Regions from separate parts of the Lysinibacillus sp. fls2-241-R2A-57 genome, predicted to be linked through region 1. Evidence: predicted binding sites of a transcription regulator. Region 1 holds the regulator's gene; the other holds the start of a gene.
The links. Region 1 encodes CtsR, which represses protease genes until heat stress. Its sites were predicted from a motif close to ATGGTCAATAAAGGTCAAACA; they were not measured.

Region 1 (6,508 bases):
TCTGTTTTACCAACCCCAGTAGGACCTAAGAAAATAAATGAACCAATTGGTCGTTTCGGATCTTTTAAGCCAGCTCTTGCACGACGAATGGCACGAGAAATTGCTTCTACTGCTTCTCCTTGACCTACAACGCGTTTGTGTAACTCTTCTTCAAGCTGTAATAACTTAGAAGATTCTTCAGAAGCAATTTTTGACACTGGAATTCCAGTCCACATAGAAACAACCGCTGCTACATCATCCACTGTAACTTTTGATTCAGCTTTCCCTTGCTCTTCTTTCCAATTTTTTCTTGTAGTTTCAATTTCATCTTTTAGCTTTTGCTCTGTATCTCTTAATGACGCTGCCTTTTCAAATTCTTGACCTGAGACAGCTGCATTCTTTTCAGAGCGTACATTTTCAAGTTTATCTTCAAGTGCCTTTAAGTTTGGTGGCACTGCGAATGAACGTAAACGTACTTTAGAGCCCGCTTCATCGATTAAGTCAATTGCCTTATCTGGTAAGAAACGATCAGAAATATAACGGTCTCCCATTTTCGCTGCCGCTTCAATTGCTTCATCGGTAATTTTCACACGGTGATGTGCTTCATAACGATCACGTAAGCCTTGAATAATTAGAATGGCTTCTTCTACAGTTGGCTCATCAACTTGAATCGGTTGGAAACGACGCTCTAATGCCGCATCCTTCTCAATATATTTACGATATTCATCTAGTGTTGTCGCACCAATACATTGAAGCTCACCACGAGCTAAAGATGGTTTTAAAATATTTGAGGCATCAATGGCACCTTCTGCACCACCTGCGCCGATTAATGTATGCAATTCATCGATAAATAAAATAACATTGCCTGCTTGGCGAATTTCATCCATTACTTTTTTCAAGCGATCTTCAAATTCACCACGATATTTTGTTCCAGCAACAACTGTCCCCATATCAAGTGTCATAACACGTTTGTCGCGAAGGATTTCTGGCACTTCATTATTAATAATTTGCTGTGCTAAACCTTCAGCAATAGCCGTTTTACCGACACCAGGCTCACCGATCAGTACAGGGTTATTTTTTGTACGGCGAGACAGTACCTCGATAACACGAGTAATTTCCTTGCTTCGACCAATGACCGGATCTAAAGTGCCTTCACGAGCAATTTGCGTTAAATCACGCGCAAGACTATCTAATGTTGGTGTATTTGCTGCCTGTGCAGCTTGTTGACCAGATTGAGCATTATCGTTATTACCTAATAACAATAGCACTTGCTGACGAGCTTTATTTAATCCGACACCAGCATTGTTTAATACACGAGCCGCTATACCTTCACCCTCACGAATAAGTGCTAATAGTAAATGCTCTGTGCCTATATAAGAATGACCTAATTTGCGTGATTCATCGACTGATAGTTCTATTACTTTTTTAGCTCGAGGTGTGTAGTGGACAATTGGACCAACATCCTCTTTACCTTTCCCTACGAGCTCTTCAATACCTGCTTCAATCATTTGAGGACTAATATCAATGGCTTCCAATGCTTTTGCAGCAATACCACCGCCTTCACGGATAAGCCCTAATAGAATATGCTCTGTTCCAATTGATTCGTGTTTCCAACGAATAGCCTCTTCTTGTGCAAGCTGTAAAACTTTTTGCGCGCGTTGTGTAAAACGATTAAACATCAAATGAACCCTCTCCTTTTTCCCCAATAATAGGCTTACTCATATTTTCTTGAAATAATGCCTCACGAAGCATTTCAGCTCGTGCGCGATCTCGCTCAGCAGGTGGCAAAACATCCCCTGCATAATGCTGTAAAAATCCAGGTTGCATACTGACAACACATTCGTTTAAAGTCGTCGCTTTAATACCTTTAATTAGCTGTAAATCAACCCCTAAACGAACATTTGATAGGCAAGTAGCCGCTTCCTCACTCGTTAAAATTCGAGCATGTGTTAAGGTACCTAAAGCACGGTATACGCGGTCTTCTAGGGCAAGCTCTGCTTTTTCCATTAACTTACCTCTTGCATGCCGTTCTTTCTGAATTATTTTTTCAGCGACACTTTGAATGTCCGCTAAAATATCATCCTCTGTTTTTCCTAGTGTAATCTGATTCGACACTTGGTAAACATTACCTAAATTTTCACTACCTTCTCCATATATTCCCCTCACTGTCATTCCTAATCGTGTCATTGCATTAATGATTTGATTCATCTGACCTGTGAGTGTAAGGGCTGGTAGGTGCATCATGACAGATGCTCGCAAACCAGTACCAATATTTGTTGGACAGCTTGTTAAATAACCAAATGTATCTCGAAATGCAAAAGGCAATGCTTTCTCTAAGATACGATCAATTTTATTGGCCTGTTCATATGCTTTTTGAAGTTGAAAACTGGCCGCCATACATTGAATGCGTAAATGGTCTTCTTCGTTCACCATAATGCTAGTTGATTCGTCATCAGATAAAAGTATGGAACCCACTAGCTCTTTTTTTGCAAGCTGAGGACTAATTAAATGTTTTTCAACAAGTATTTGACGCTGTAAAGATGTTAAATCCTTAATAGCAAAATAAGAGTAATTTTCTTGAAGTTTCGTACTATCCTTTATTGCATGTGTAACTGCCTGCTCCACCTGTAATGCCTCATTCTCTGTAAAAGCTAATGGAAAGCGATAACCATCTAAATTTCGAGCAAGACGGATGCGTGTACTAATGACAATATCTGAATAATCGTCCTCTACACTCATCCATATTGGTGTTGCACGTTCTAAAAACGATTCAATCATCACGACACATCACCGCCTTCAAATTGTAGCTGCTTCTCAAGTTCCTTGGCTTCATCACGAAGCTTGGCTGCCTCTTCAAAATGTTCTTCATCTACAGCAACCTTCATACGTTTACGAATATCTTCAATTTGCTTTTTGATAACATAAACATTGCTCCTGGCACCAGGCATTTTCCCTATATGTTGAGGACCAGCCTGGATACGGTTAAAGAGCTTCGGTAAGTGCTCGCTAAAGGTGTCATAGCAGCTAGGGCATCCAAATTTACCTTCTTTTAAAAACTGTTTATACGTAAATCCACATTGTGGACAGGTTTGCGGTTGTGGTTGCGCCTGCTGTTTTTCACCTACTTTTTGTTGCTGCCACGAAGGTGAGCCAAACCAATTGGATAATAGCTGTTGTATTGATACTGGCTCCTGTTTAAATTCTGCATGAAATGGATGGAACTGAGAGGCGCAGACGTCACAATAATGATGCTCCACCTTTTGACCACTTTGAACTTGTGTTACGGTAACTGTTGCATTACGTTGCTTACAATGTTCGCAAATCATTTCCATCACCTCTTTTATTTTTGCTGTTCATATTTAATCGTTGTTAGCATCGCTCGTAATATTCTTGACCGAATGTTATCCCGTAAAGGGAGTTGCAAATCTATAGTTGAGCGATCAACTGCCGCTAACATTATTTTCGCTTCTCGCTTTGAAATTACCTGCTCATCAATTAGTCGATAAACTAAATCTTCTGCCATTGTTTGCGATGCCCCACCTTCAATTTGCCTGAGGACATCGTCGATTAGATCAATTTGTGAATTCGCACGGACACGTAAAATTCGAATGTATCCACCACCACCACGTTTGCTTTCAACAAGGTAACCTCGTTCGGCAGTAAATCTTGTATTAATTACATAATTTATTTGTGAGGGCACGCACTGAAATTTATCTGCAATTTCACTACGTTTTATTTCAATATGCCCTTCTCCACCTAATTCAAGTACTTGCTTTAAGTAGCCTTCTATGATGTCTGATATATTACGCATTTTAGGAATACACCTCGCTTACTCCACTGACTTTGACTATCTTTGACTTTCTTTGAGTATATTATACAAAACGCTTGAAAATAATTGCAATTATTTCGCACACTGAAATGTCGAAAGCCCCGCTCATACCTATAATTTACCCTTATCATCAATGAAAAAAACGCAAGCATATGCCACTAGCATATACTTGCGTCTATAAAAATTATACCCAACGACCAACAATTGGATAACGCCAAGGCATATCAGATAAAGCCTTCACAATACCGATAATTGGGACAACGAATAACATAATTCCGAAGATAATTAAGAACGGAATACCAATTAGTAAAAAGCTTAAAATACTTGAAATTGCAATTAAAACCCACATTATAATTTGGAACAGCAATGCTTGGACGGAGATTGCTTTTATTTCTTCATCAGAACTAATTAAGAAAAATATAATTGGTACTATCCATGGCGCGAAAAACGCACTTGCGTGTATGATTACCTTAGACCATTTTGTTTCCATTTATATCAATCCTTCCTTATCATTTTATTTTGTTTTATGTACTTTATTTACGGATTTATACCCTAGATAGTTTCAACATTTTAATTGGATTTATATAAAATTTTTGAAAGGCATGTGATACTCAATGGAATTTAATAACACACTTGCAAACGAATATGAAAAAGGCATTCGCCGTACGCTACCTAGTTATGATGCGATGCTGCGTTTAACACAAACCTTTTATCAATCTACATTACCCGAGAAAGCTGATTTTTTAATCGTTGGTTCAGGAAGCGGCAATGAAATTTTACAGCTCGCTGAGAAAAGGGCTCATTGGTCATTTGTTGGCATAGATCCTTCTTCAGCAATGCTACAAATTGCTGAAGAACGTTTAAAACCTCTACCTAATAATATGTCTTTACATCAAGGCACTATACTAGATACTTTACTGCCTTCAGTGAAATTTGATGCTGCTAGCTGTATTTTAGTACTTCATTTTATCAATGATCATCAAGAAAAACTTGCAACATTAAAGGAAATAGCAAATAATTTAAAACCTGGTGCACCATTTGTGCTCGTCTCAAAATACGGGCAACTAGGTTCTTTAGAAACGGAGTTACAATTTGATTTGTGGCGTGCATATTGGCTACAGCATACAAAGCTATCACCATCAGAGGTAGCAGAAATGGAGAAATCCATACGTTCTCTTTCATTTATGCGTGAAGAGGACATTTTATCACTATTACAGCAGGCAGGCTTTACAAGATCATCTAGATTCTTTGCCACTACTTTATTTGGCGGTTGGATATGCTATAAAGAAGGCGAATAATGTGAAACTTTAATCATGGGGCTTTCTCCATCCATCACTGATGATTAGTCTTCACCAGTCGGACTTGTTAAATTCCCACCTTAATTTTTAGGTGGGAGTCTTGTGCCTGACGCTTCGCTTTCGGTACAGATAAATTATTGCCCGTTAGTACGAGATAAAATTTAAGGCGCTATTTGTTGTAAAGACAAACATACCTGTTAGGATAGAGTCAACAGAAGTGAGGTGAATGCTGTGATACGTACAATTGGAATTACAAAAAACCAACAGGTTATAAAGGACTTTCCACTTGAGGATATACACAAAAACGAATTTGAATGGTACTGGGTCGATTTTAATTGTCCGACCGATGATGAAGAACTACTGTTAGATACATTCTTCCACTTCCATCCACTTGCTATAGAAGATTGCTTAATGCGTTTACAGCGGCCAAAACTCGATTTTTATGATGATTTCCATTTCTTTGTTATTCAAAGGGTTAACGAAGAATTAATAGCTGAGGAAGTAAATATTTTTGTTTCTAATAAATTTATTGTTACATTCCATAAAAACGTAGCACCTGAAATAGATCGAGTACAAAAGATGCTAGAAAAACAGCCAAAGAATTGGGAACGAGGCACAGTATATTTAACGTATCAGGTAATCGATAAAATCGTTGATAGCTATTTTCCACTTGTCTATAAAATCGAGGATCATTTAAATGTACTTGAAGACGAGCTTACCTATCAAAATAACCCCAATGCCATGAAAATTGTGTTCGAATTCCGCAGTGATTTGCTTCATTTGCGTCGCACAATATTACCGATGCGTGATTTATTATATCGGATACTTAATTCTTATCGTTTTTCACTAAAAAAGTCTGAACGAGCTTACTTTGGCGATATTTACGATCATCTGCTAAAGCTTACAGAAATGGTAGAATCCAATCGTGAACTTACAGCTGATATGCGTGATAGCTATATGGCGATGAGCTCTAGCCGTATGAATGGCATTATGATGACATTAACTATTGTATCTACCATTTTCATTCCGTTAACATTTATAGCTGGTGTTTATGGTATGAACTTTGATAATATGCCTGAACTTCATGGTCGATATAGCTACTTTATCGTGCTTATTTTGATGATTTTAATTGCACTATTTATGCTCGTCATTTTTAAAATGAAAGGCTGGTTCAAATTATTTAAAACTTAGGCTTTTCAAGACCAGTAGTATTTACATCATTTCACAGGTTACATAAAAGCAAAGAATCTGCGAGTCCCTTCAGTTTTCACTCTGAAGAAGCAGCAGATTCTTGCTAATAACCTTATTTTTGCTTGGACGGCCCACGATCATCAATTTTATTTTCACTCTGCTGTGGAAATAAAAAGTATGCGAGTACCCCTGAAAATAATGTTGCACAAAT
Region 2 (6,508 bases), on a different contig from region 1:
CGTCACCGAATAACACTGCTGTATTGCGATCTTCCCAATCAAGTACCTTCGACAGCTTTTCAACACCTACTACTAAGACATATTTATAAGCATTTGCTTCTACAAATTGCTTTGCTGTCACTAAACTATATATAAATCCTGCACAAGCAGCCGATTGGTCCATCGCTGCTGCATTAACTGCTCCAATTTGCTCCTGAACCATACATGCTACACTTGGAAACATTTGATCTTGAGTTACAGTTGCTACAAGTATTAAGCCTATTTCTTCAGGTGTAATACCCGCATTTGCAATAGCCTCTTTTGCAGCAGCTACTGCTAAATCTGAAGTTTCCTGATCATCTGCGGCAAAATGACGTTCTTCAATCCCAGTTCGAGTTCGAATCCATTCATCCGAAGTGTCCATAATTTTTTCTAAATCAAAATTTGTAACGACCTTCTCCGGAACATATTTGCCTATTCCTATAATACCAGCGTTCATTTAGCAACCCCTCTGCTTTCTTACTATCAATTATTAGTAACTGGTCATAATTATAACTCATAATGAAGGAATGGTGCAAGATGATTTAAATTCAAGGCCTTAAAGCTAGCAGTATCAAGGGGTTTAATGATATGTACAGTTTTCTTAACAAAGTAAAATAATGGGCTCATCACCATAATGTGTGGTTGATTTTCCTTCCGACTGAGGCGTCCGATAAGCCCTAAAGAGTCGCCCAGCCGGAACGAAGAGCAACTTATATACATGGCATACGTTTTAACGAATGTTATCCACAATTTTTAATGATGATGCAAGAAAAAGCATATTTTCGGGGATCAGCGAGGCTGAAAAATGTACTAATGGTGGTTAATGAAAAAAAGCTGCAAATAAATCTGCAGCTTTTAGCTTAATTGCTAACATATATTATCAACAACGCAAAAGTCGATATCGTAAAAAGATGAAAGGTGGCTCTCGCATGGATTTGCGTACGTCCAACCCATTCTCTAATAGGTCGTTAAGGATCACGTTTTCTTTTGAACACTTAGTACTCTGAAGAAATCGCTTGATGGGTTGTAGCACAGAAGGTTTCAAACGACGTGTTGTACGTTTCTTTTTATGTGGTGTGCTACCGTAGTTGTGACAACGTAATAGTCGACACTTTAATCGTCTGGTGTTGCGGTGGTGTTTTTGGTTCAATAAACAAAGTTGAATAATACGCATCCGCAATGGTAATCAAGTAAATCAAAAAAAGTAATTGTTTCATTCAATGGTTCAAAACTTCATTTCTCCCTTTTTTCGGTTCTATCAATTCGAATTGTATAGTTATAATACGAATGGTACGTAAAAAGGTTTCATATTTAATGACCAGCTCACAGAAGATCCCTTAAATACCCATCAAGCTAATTTCGCTTTTGAAAAGCTCTAGTTCACTATGTACCAGCTCGTATTGAGATAGCTTAGACTACACCATTGGTTTGAATAATAGATAACCATATGCTAATCCTTTTACTCCGTAGAATAAAATTGGAGCGAGTATGAACCATGCTAATTTTTTATCCAATACTTCAACCTTTTCTTTACTAGTCTTTTTCTCTATCACTTTTTCAATCAATAAAACAAAGATAATAATCATACCTACCAACAATAATGAAAAAATCATTTTCCACATTAATGTAGAAGCTAAGAAAAGATACACTTCCGGGAACAGAAGGAAATCGAAAATAGGTATGAACCAATCGAATAGTTTACCGTCTAAAATGTTCTCAATTGATGGTTGTTCGTTCGTTAGTTGCCTTTTAACTTCTTTAATAATTTCTTTTAAAAAATCTCTCATTCTCTTTCCACCTTATAACTCTTATTATATTTCCAATATTTTCTACGGAGTTGAAAGTAAAAAGTTTCGTTGAAGATTTTAAAACCATCGCTTAAGACATAATAAAAAGCCACAATTGTCTAAAATAACTCTTCAAACTCATAATGAAGAACAGGTGCAAGCCGAAATAAAATTAATGCTTTTTGCCCTATTCTTCTCGACCACGTATCGAGCGGCTACGACACTCTCCTGCATTAAGTATTTGCTTCGGTTTCGAATTGCATTAAATTAAAAAAGTAGTAAGGTTATCGTTGTGACAAATTCGCCATGTTTCACGGAAAAGGTTCTTTTTTTTTCGATTTATGTTATGATATGATAATGAATATGTAGTAAAACTTTATGATAAAAAGTTCGGTTGAGGTGAAATTAATGCAATATATCGTAACGTTCATATGGTCATTCCTACTAGTTTCAATGTTAAACTACGTAGTAAGCTCTGTACTTGGCGTACCATTTGAATTCCAAACGGGTGCAATCGTATCAGTTGTATTCTCAATTCTTATTTTCGTTATTGGTGCAATTATTCCAAACGAGCCAACTCCAGAAGCTGCAGACCATCATTAATTTAAACAAGAAAGACCTGTTCCGCATCGTGCGAAACAGGTTTTTTCATGTTATTTTTCAACAATACATTGGCCATCGTGTATTCTAATGTGCAATGTTTCTCCCGGTAATACTTCACCACGTAGCAATTCTTTTGCAACTGCCGTTTCAATATAACGCTGCACGAAGCGTTTTAGTGGTCTTGCGCCAAACTGAGCATCCGCACCTTGTTCTACAACCCAATCAATTACATCTTGTTCTACTTGTAAAGTAATATCTTGCTCTGCAACTCGTTTGACAAGCTGTTCGACATATTTCCAAGCAATCGCTGTAAAGTGCTTATCTGATAGTGCGTGGAACATAATAATGTCGTCCATACGATTTAACAACTCTGGTTTAAAGTGCTGTCGCAGTGCAGCCATCACTAAATCCTCAACTGCTCCATCATCCTCTTTTGCTTCCATCAAATAGTTTGAACCAATGTTAGAAGTTAAAATGACTACTGTGTTCGTAAAGTTGACCATACGACCTTGACTATCAGTAATGCGTCCATCATCTAAAATTTGCAGTAAAATATTCGCGACATCTGGGTGTGCCTTTTCAATTTCATCTAGTAATACAACTGAATATGGATTACGGCGAACAGCTTCTGTTAATTGTCCACCTTCCTCATAGCCAATATAACCTGGAGGCGCCCCTACAAGACGTGATACGCTATGTTTCTCCATATATTCGCTCATATCAATACGAATAAAATGATCCTCAGAATCAAACAGCTGTGCAGCTAGTGCCTTCGCAAGCTCTGTTTTACCAACACCAGTTGGTCCTAGGAATAAAAAGCTACCAATTGGTCGATGTGGATCTTTGATACCAGCCCGCGCACGCCATACCGCTTCTGTGACAAGCTGTACGGCATTGTCCTGACCGATAACACGTTCATGTAATGTATCTTTTAAACGCAATAATTTTTCGCGCTCACCTTCTACTAATTTTGTCACCGGTATTCCTGTCCATCGTGAAACAATAGACGCGATTTCATCAGCTGTTACCTCTTCGCGTAAAATACGTGATTCCGTACCATTCTCTAATTGTTTTTCCATCTCTTGAATTTCCTTTTCAAGTGTAGGCATTTTCCCATGACGTAGTTCAGCTGCTTTATTTAAATCATATTTACTTTCTGCTTCATCTAAGTCATGGCGGTATTTATCAAGCGTTTCACGTTTTTTCTGAATGGCATGTAACGCTGCTTTTTCAGTTTCCCATTGTTTAAGCATGCCCTCAGAGGATTCTTTTAGCTTTTTTAATTCCTCACGTAGTTGCTCTAGACGCTTTTTACTTGCCTCGTCCTTTTCCTTACGCAGTGCTTGTTCCTCAATTTCAAGCTGCATAATACGGCGCTTTACTGCATCCAATTCCTGTGGCATGGAATCAATTTCTGTTCGAATCATTGCACATGCTTCATCTATTAAATCAATGGCTTTATCCGGCAAGAAGCGCTCTGTAATATAGCGATTCGAAAGCTCTGCTGCCGCTACAATAGCTCGGTCATGAATACGTACCGCATGATGTAACTCAAAGCGCTCTTTTAAGCCACGTAAAATGGAAACTGTATCCTCAATAGATGGTTCACGTACAAGTACTTGTTGAAAACGACGCTCTAAAGCAGGGTCTTTTTCAATATACATACGGTATTCATCTAATGTTGTAGCACCGATACAATGTAACTCTCCTCGTGCAAGCATTGGCTTTAACATATTCCCAGCATCCATTGCCCCATCCGTTTTACCTGCACCAACTATTGTATGAATTTCATCAATAAATAAAATGATACGCCCTTCAGATTCCTTCACTTCTTTAAGTACACCTTTTAAGCGTTCTTCAAATTGACCTCGATAACTAGCACCCGCTATTAAAGCACTCATATCAAGCTCGTACAATACGCAATCTTTTAATCCCTCAGGTACATCACCTTTGACAATACGTTGAGCTAACCCTTCTACGATTGCTGTTTTACCAACACCTGGCTCACCTATTAAGACAGGGTTATTTTTCGTTTTACGCGTTAAAATACGAATAACATTACGAATTTCTTCGTCACGACCGATAACCGGGTCCATTTTGCCGTTTTTCACTTCTTCAATCAAATTACGTCCAAATTGCTCCAATGGTTTTTTATTATCTGTTTGTTGAAATTGCATATTTAGCACTCCTTTTGAATAATGTTAGCGGAATCCCGTTTGCCATTCTGTTTAATGAAAAGAGTTTGACCTTTTCTGACTAACTTTATTTTACAACAAACGACAAACCTTAGCAAAGAATAAGCTCTAAAATTCCTTCACTTCTACCTGAAAAGTTACGCTATAATAAAAGCATGTTTCTTAGATTTAGTATCGAAATTATTCACCATCCTTTTGTAATAAACAGCCACTTATTACAAAAAGAAAGAGATGTGTTGGACATATGGTTTTAATGGATAATATGCAAGAGCAATTTCACGATCTTTTTCAAAAGCACGGTGTTTTTATTAAAGTGAATAAGGATAGTAAAATTTTTTTAGAAGGCGAACGTGCGAAAGAAATATACTATATAAAAACAGGAGCTATCTCGATTAGTCAGGAAACTGAGAACGGGAAGGAACTAACAATTCGAATTTGTGGTCCAGATAGTATGATTGGTGAAGGCTCATTATTTTGTAACTTTACGTATCATTCCATGACTGCTAAAGTATTAGAACCCTCTAGTTTATATGTTCTAAGCCTTAAATCATTGGAACTTTTATTAGTAGAACAACCTAATTTAATGGTGGAATATATGAAGTGGTTGCAAACAGAAAATTTAAAGCATCAAAGTCGTTTGCGTGATCTAGTTTTAAACGGTAAAAAAGGCGCTTTATTTTCAACGCTCATCCGTCTTACGAACACTTATGGTAAGCCTTTAGAAAATGGCAACGTTTTTATTGATTTCCCATTAACAAATACTGAATTTGCTAATTTATGTGCGACGAGTAGAGAAATGATCAATCGCATGCTTAATGATTTAAAGAAACACAATATTATTTCCTTCGAAAAGAGTTATATAACCATTCACGATTTACAATTTTTAAAGGATGAAATCGCCTGTGAGAATTGTCCGTTACAAATATGTCGTATCGACTAATACGCTAATCCCCGCTTACCGTTATAAGCGGGGATTTTATGTTATAGAAAAACTATGCCGTTAAAGCATGGCTCTTTAGCAAAATGAGGGGTTGATTTCCGTTCCGGCTGGGCGCTTTGTAGCTGACGCTTCGCTTTCGCTACATAAAACATTTGCCGCTGACGCTTTGCTTTCGCGCAGAGCAGAGCTTCCTGGGGGCGTCCGATGATCCGCTTCACTAAGTATATATCTTCTGACATGTCACTCTAATTTATTATGATAAAACGAAACTTCAGCAAAGAGGGTTTCTGTGAGATAGCGTAGCGGTAGCAACAATGGGGTTTCTGGGCGAAAGCGTAGTGTTAACGTAGCGACAGCAACAAGATGTGTTTCTGGGCGAAAGCGTAGTGGTAGCGGCAACAATGTTTTTCATGTACGAAAGCGTAGCGGCTCGATGCTCCAAAATACCGACCGCTGATAAAATACCTACAATCGCTGATAACTTCGTGATACCGCTGATAAAATGCCTACAATCGCTGATAACTTCGAGAAAACCGCTGATAAAACACCTACAATCGCTGATAACTTCGTGATATCGCTGATAAAATACCTACAATCGCTGATAACTTCGTGATATCGCTGATAATTTCGAGATATCGCTGATAAAACGCCTACAATCGCTGATAACTTCGTGATACCGCTGATATCATCAGAAAAGCGCGAGAAATCAATGTTTCTACAATTGATTTCTCACGCTTTTTAAGGTTTTGACCAGTTTTGTCCCAGCCTCTTTCATGTGCTCTAAGCGGACTTATCGTACACCTAATGCCATTTTTGCATAGCGAGACATTCTATCTTTTGACCACGGTGGATTCCATACAATATTAACATTTGTACTTTTTACCTCCGGAAGCTCACCTAATGCTGTATTCACTTGATCAACAATAACAGGTCCCATTGGGCAGCCCATAGATGTTAGCGTC

Region 2: the regulator CtsR is predicted to act here: its motif matches at 4,651-4,671, upstream of QRN68_RS04490 (ATP-dependent Clp protease ATP-binding subunit).

The regions. Positions count from the first base shown of each region.
Region 1 covers NZ_JARVRU010000041.1:63,930-70,437, forward strand. The annotation lists gene QRN68_RS08860 (ATP-dependent Clp protease ATP-binding subunit) at 1-1,661, opposite strand, end outside; gene mcsB (protein-arginine kinase McsB) at 1,651-2,760, opposite strand; gene QRN68_RS08870 (UvrB/UvrC motif-containing protein) at 2,757-3,305, opposite strand; gene QRN68_RS08875 (CtsR family transcriptional regulator) at 3,320-3,790, opposite strand; gene QRN68_RS08880 (DUF4870 domain-containing protein) at 3,993-4,298, opposite strand; gene QRN68_RS08885 (class I SAM-dependent methyltransferase) at 4,423-5,106, shown strand; gene corA (magnesium/cobalt transporter CorA) at 5,338-6,297, shown strand; gene QRN68_RS08895 (hypothetical protein) at 6,410-6,508, opposite strand, start outside.
Region 2 covers NZ_JARVRU010000022.1:22,547-29,054, reverse strand. The annotation lists gene QRN68_RS04505 (beta-ketoacyl-ACP synthase III) at 1-478, opposite strand, end outside; gene QRN68_RS04500 (hypothetical protein) at 1,437-1,808, opposite strand; gene QRN68_RS04495 (YjzD family protein) at 2,217-2,411, shown strand; gene QRN68_RS04490 (ATP-dependent Clp protease ATP-binding subunit) at 2,462-4,588, opposite strand; gene QRN68_RS04485 (Crp/Fnr family transcriptional regulator) at 4,860-5,546, shown strand; gene QRN68_RS04480 (hypothetical protein) at 5,588-5,785, opposite strand; gene QRN68_RS04475 (metal-sulfur cluster assembly factor) at 6,337-6,508, opposite strand, start outside.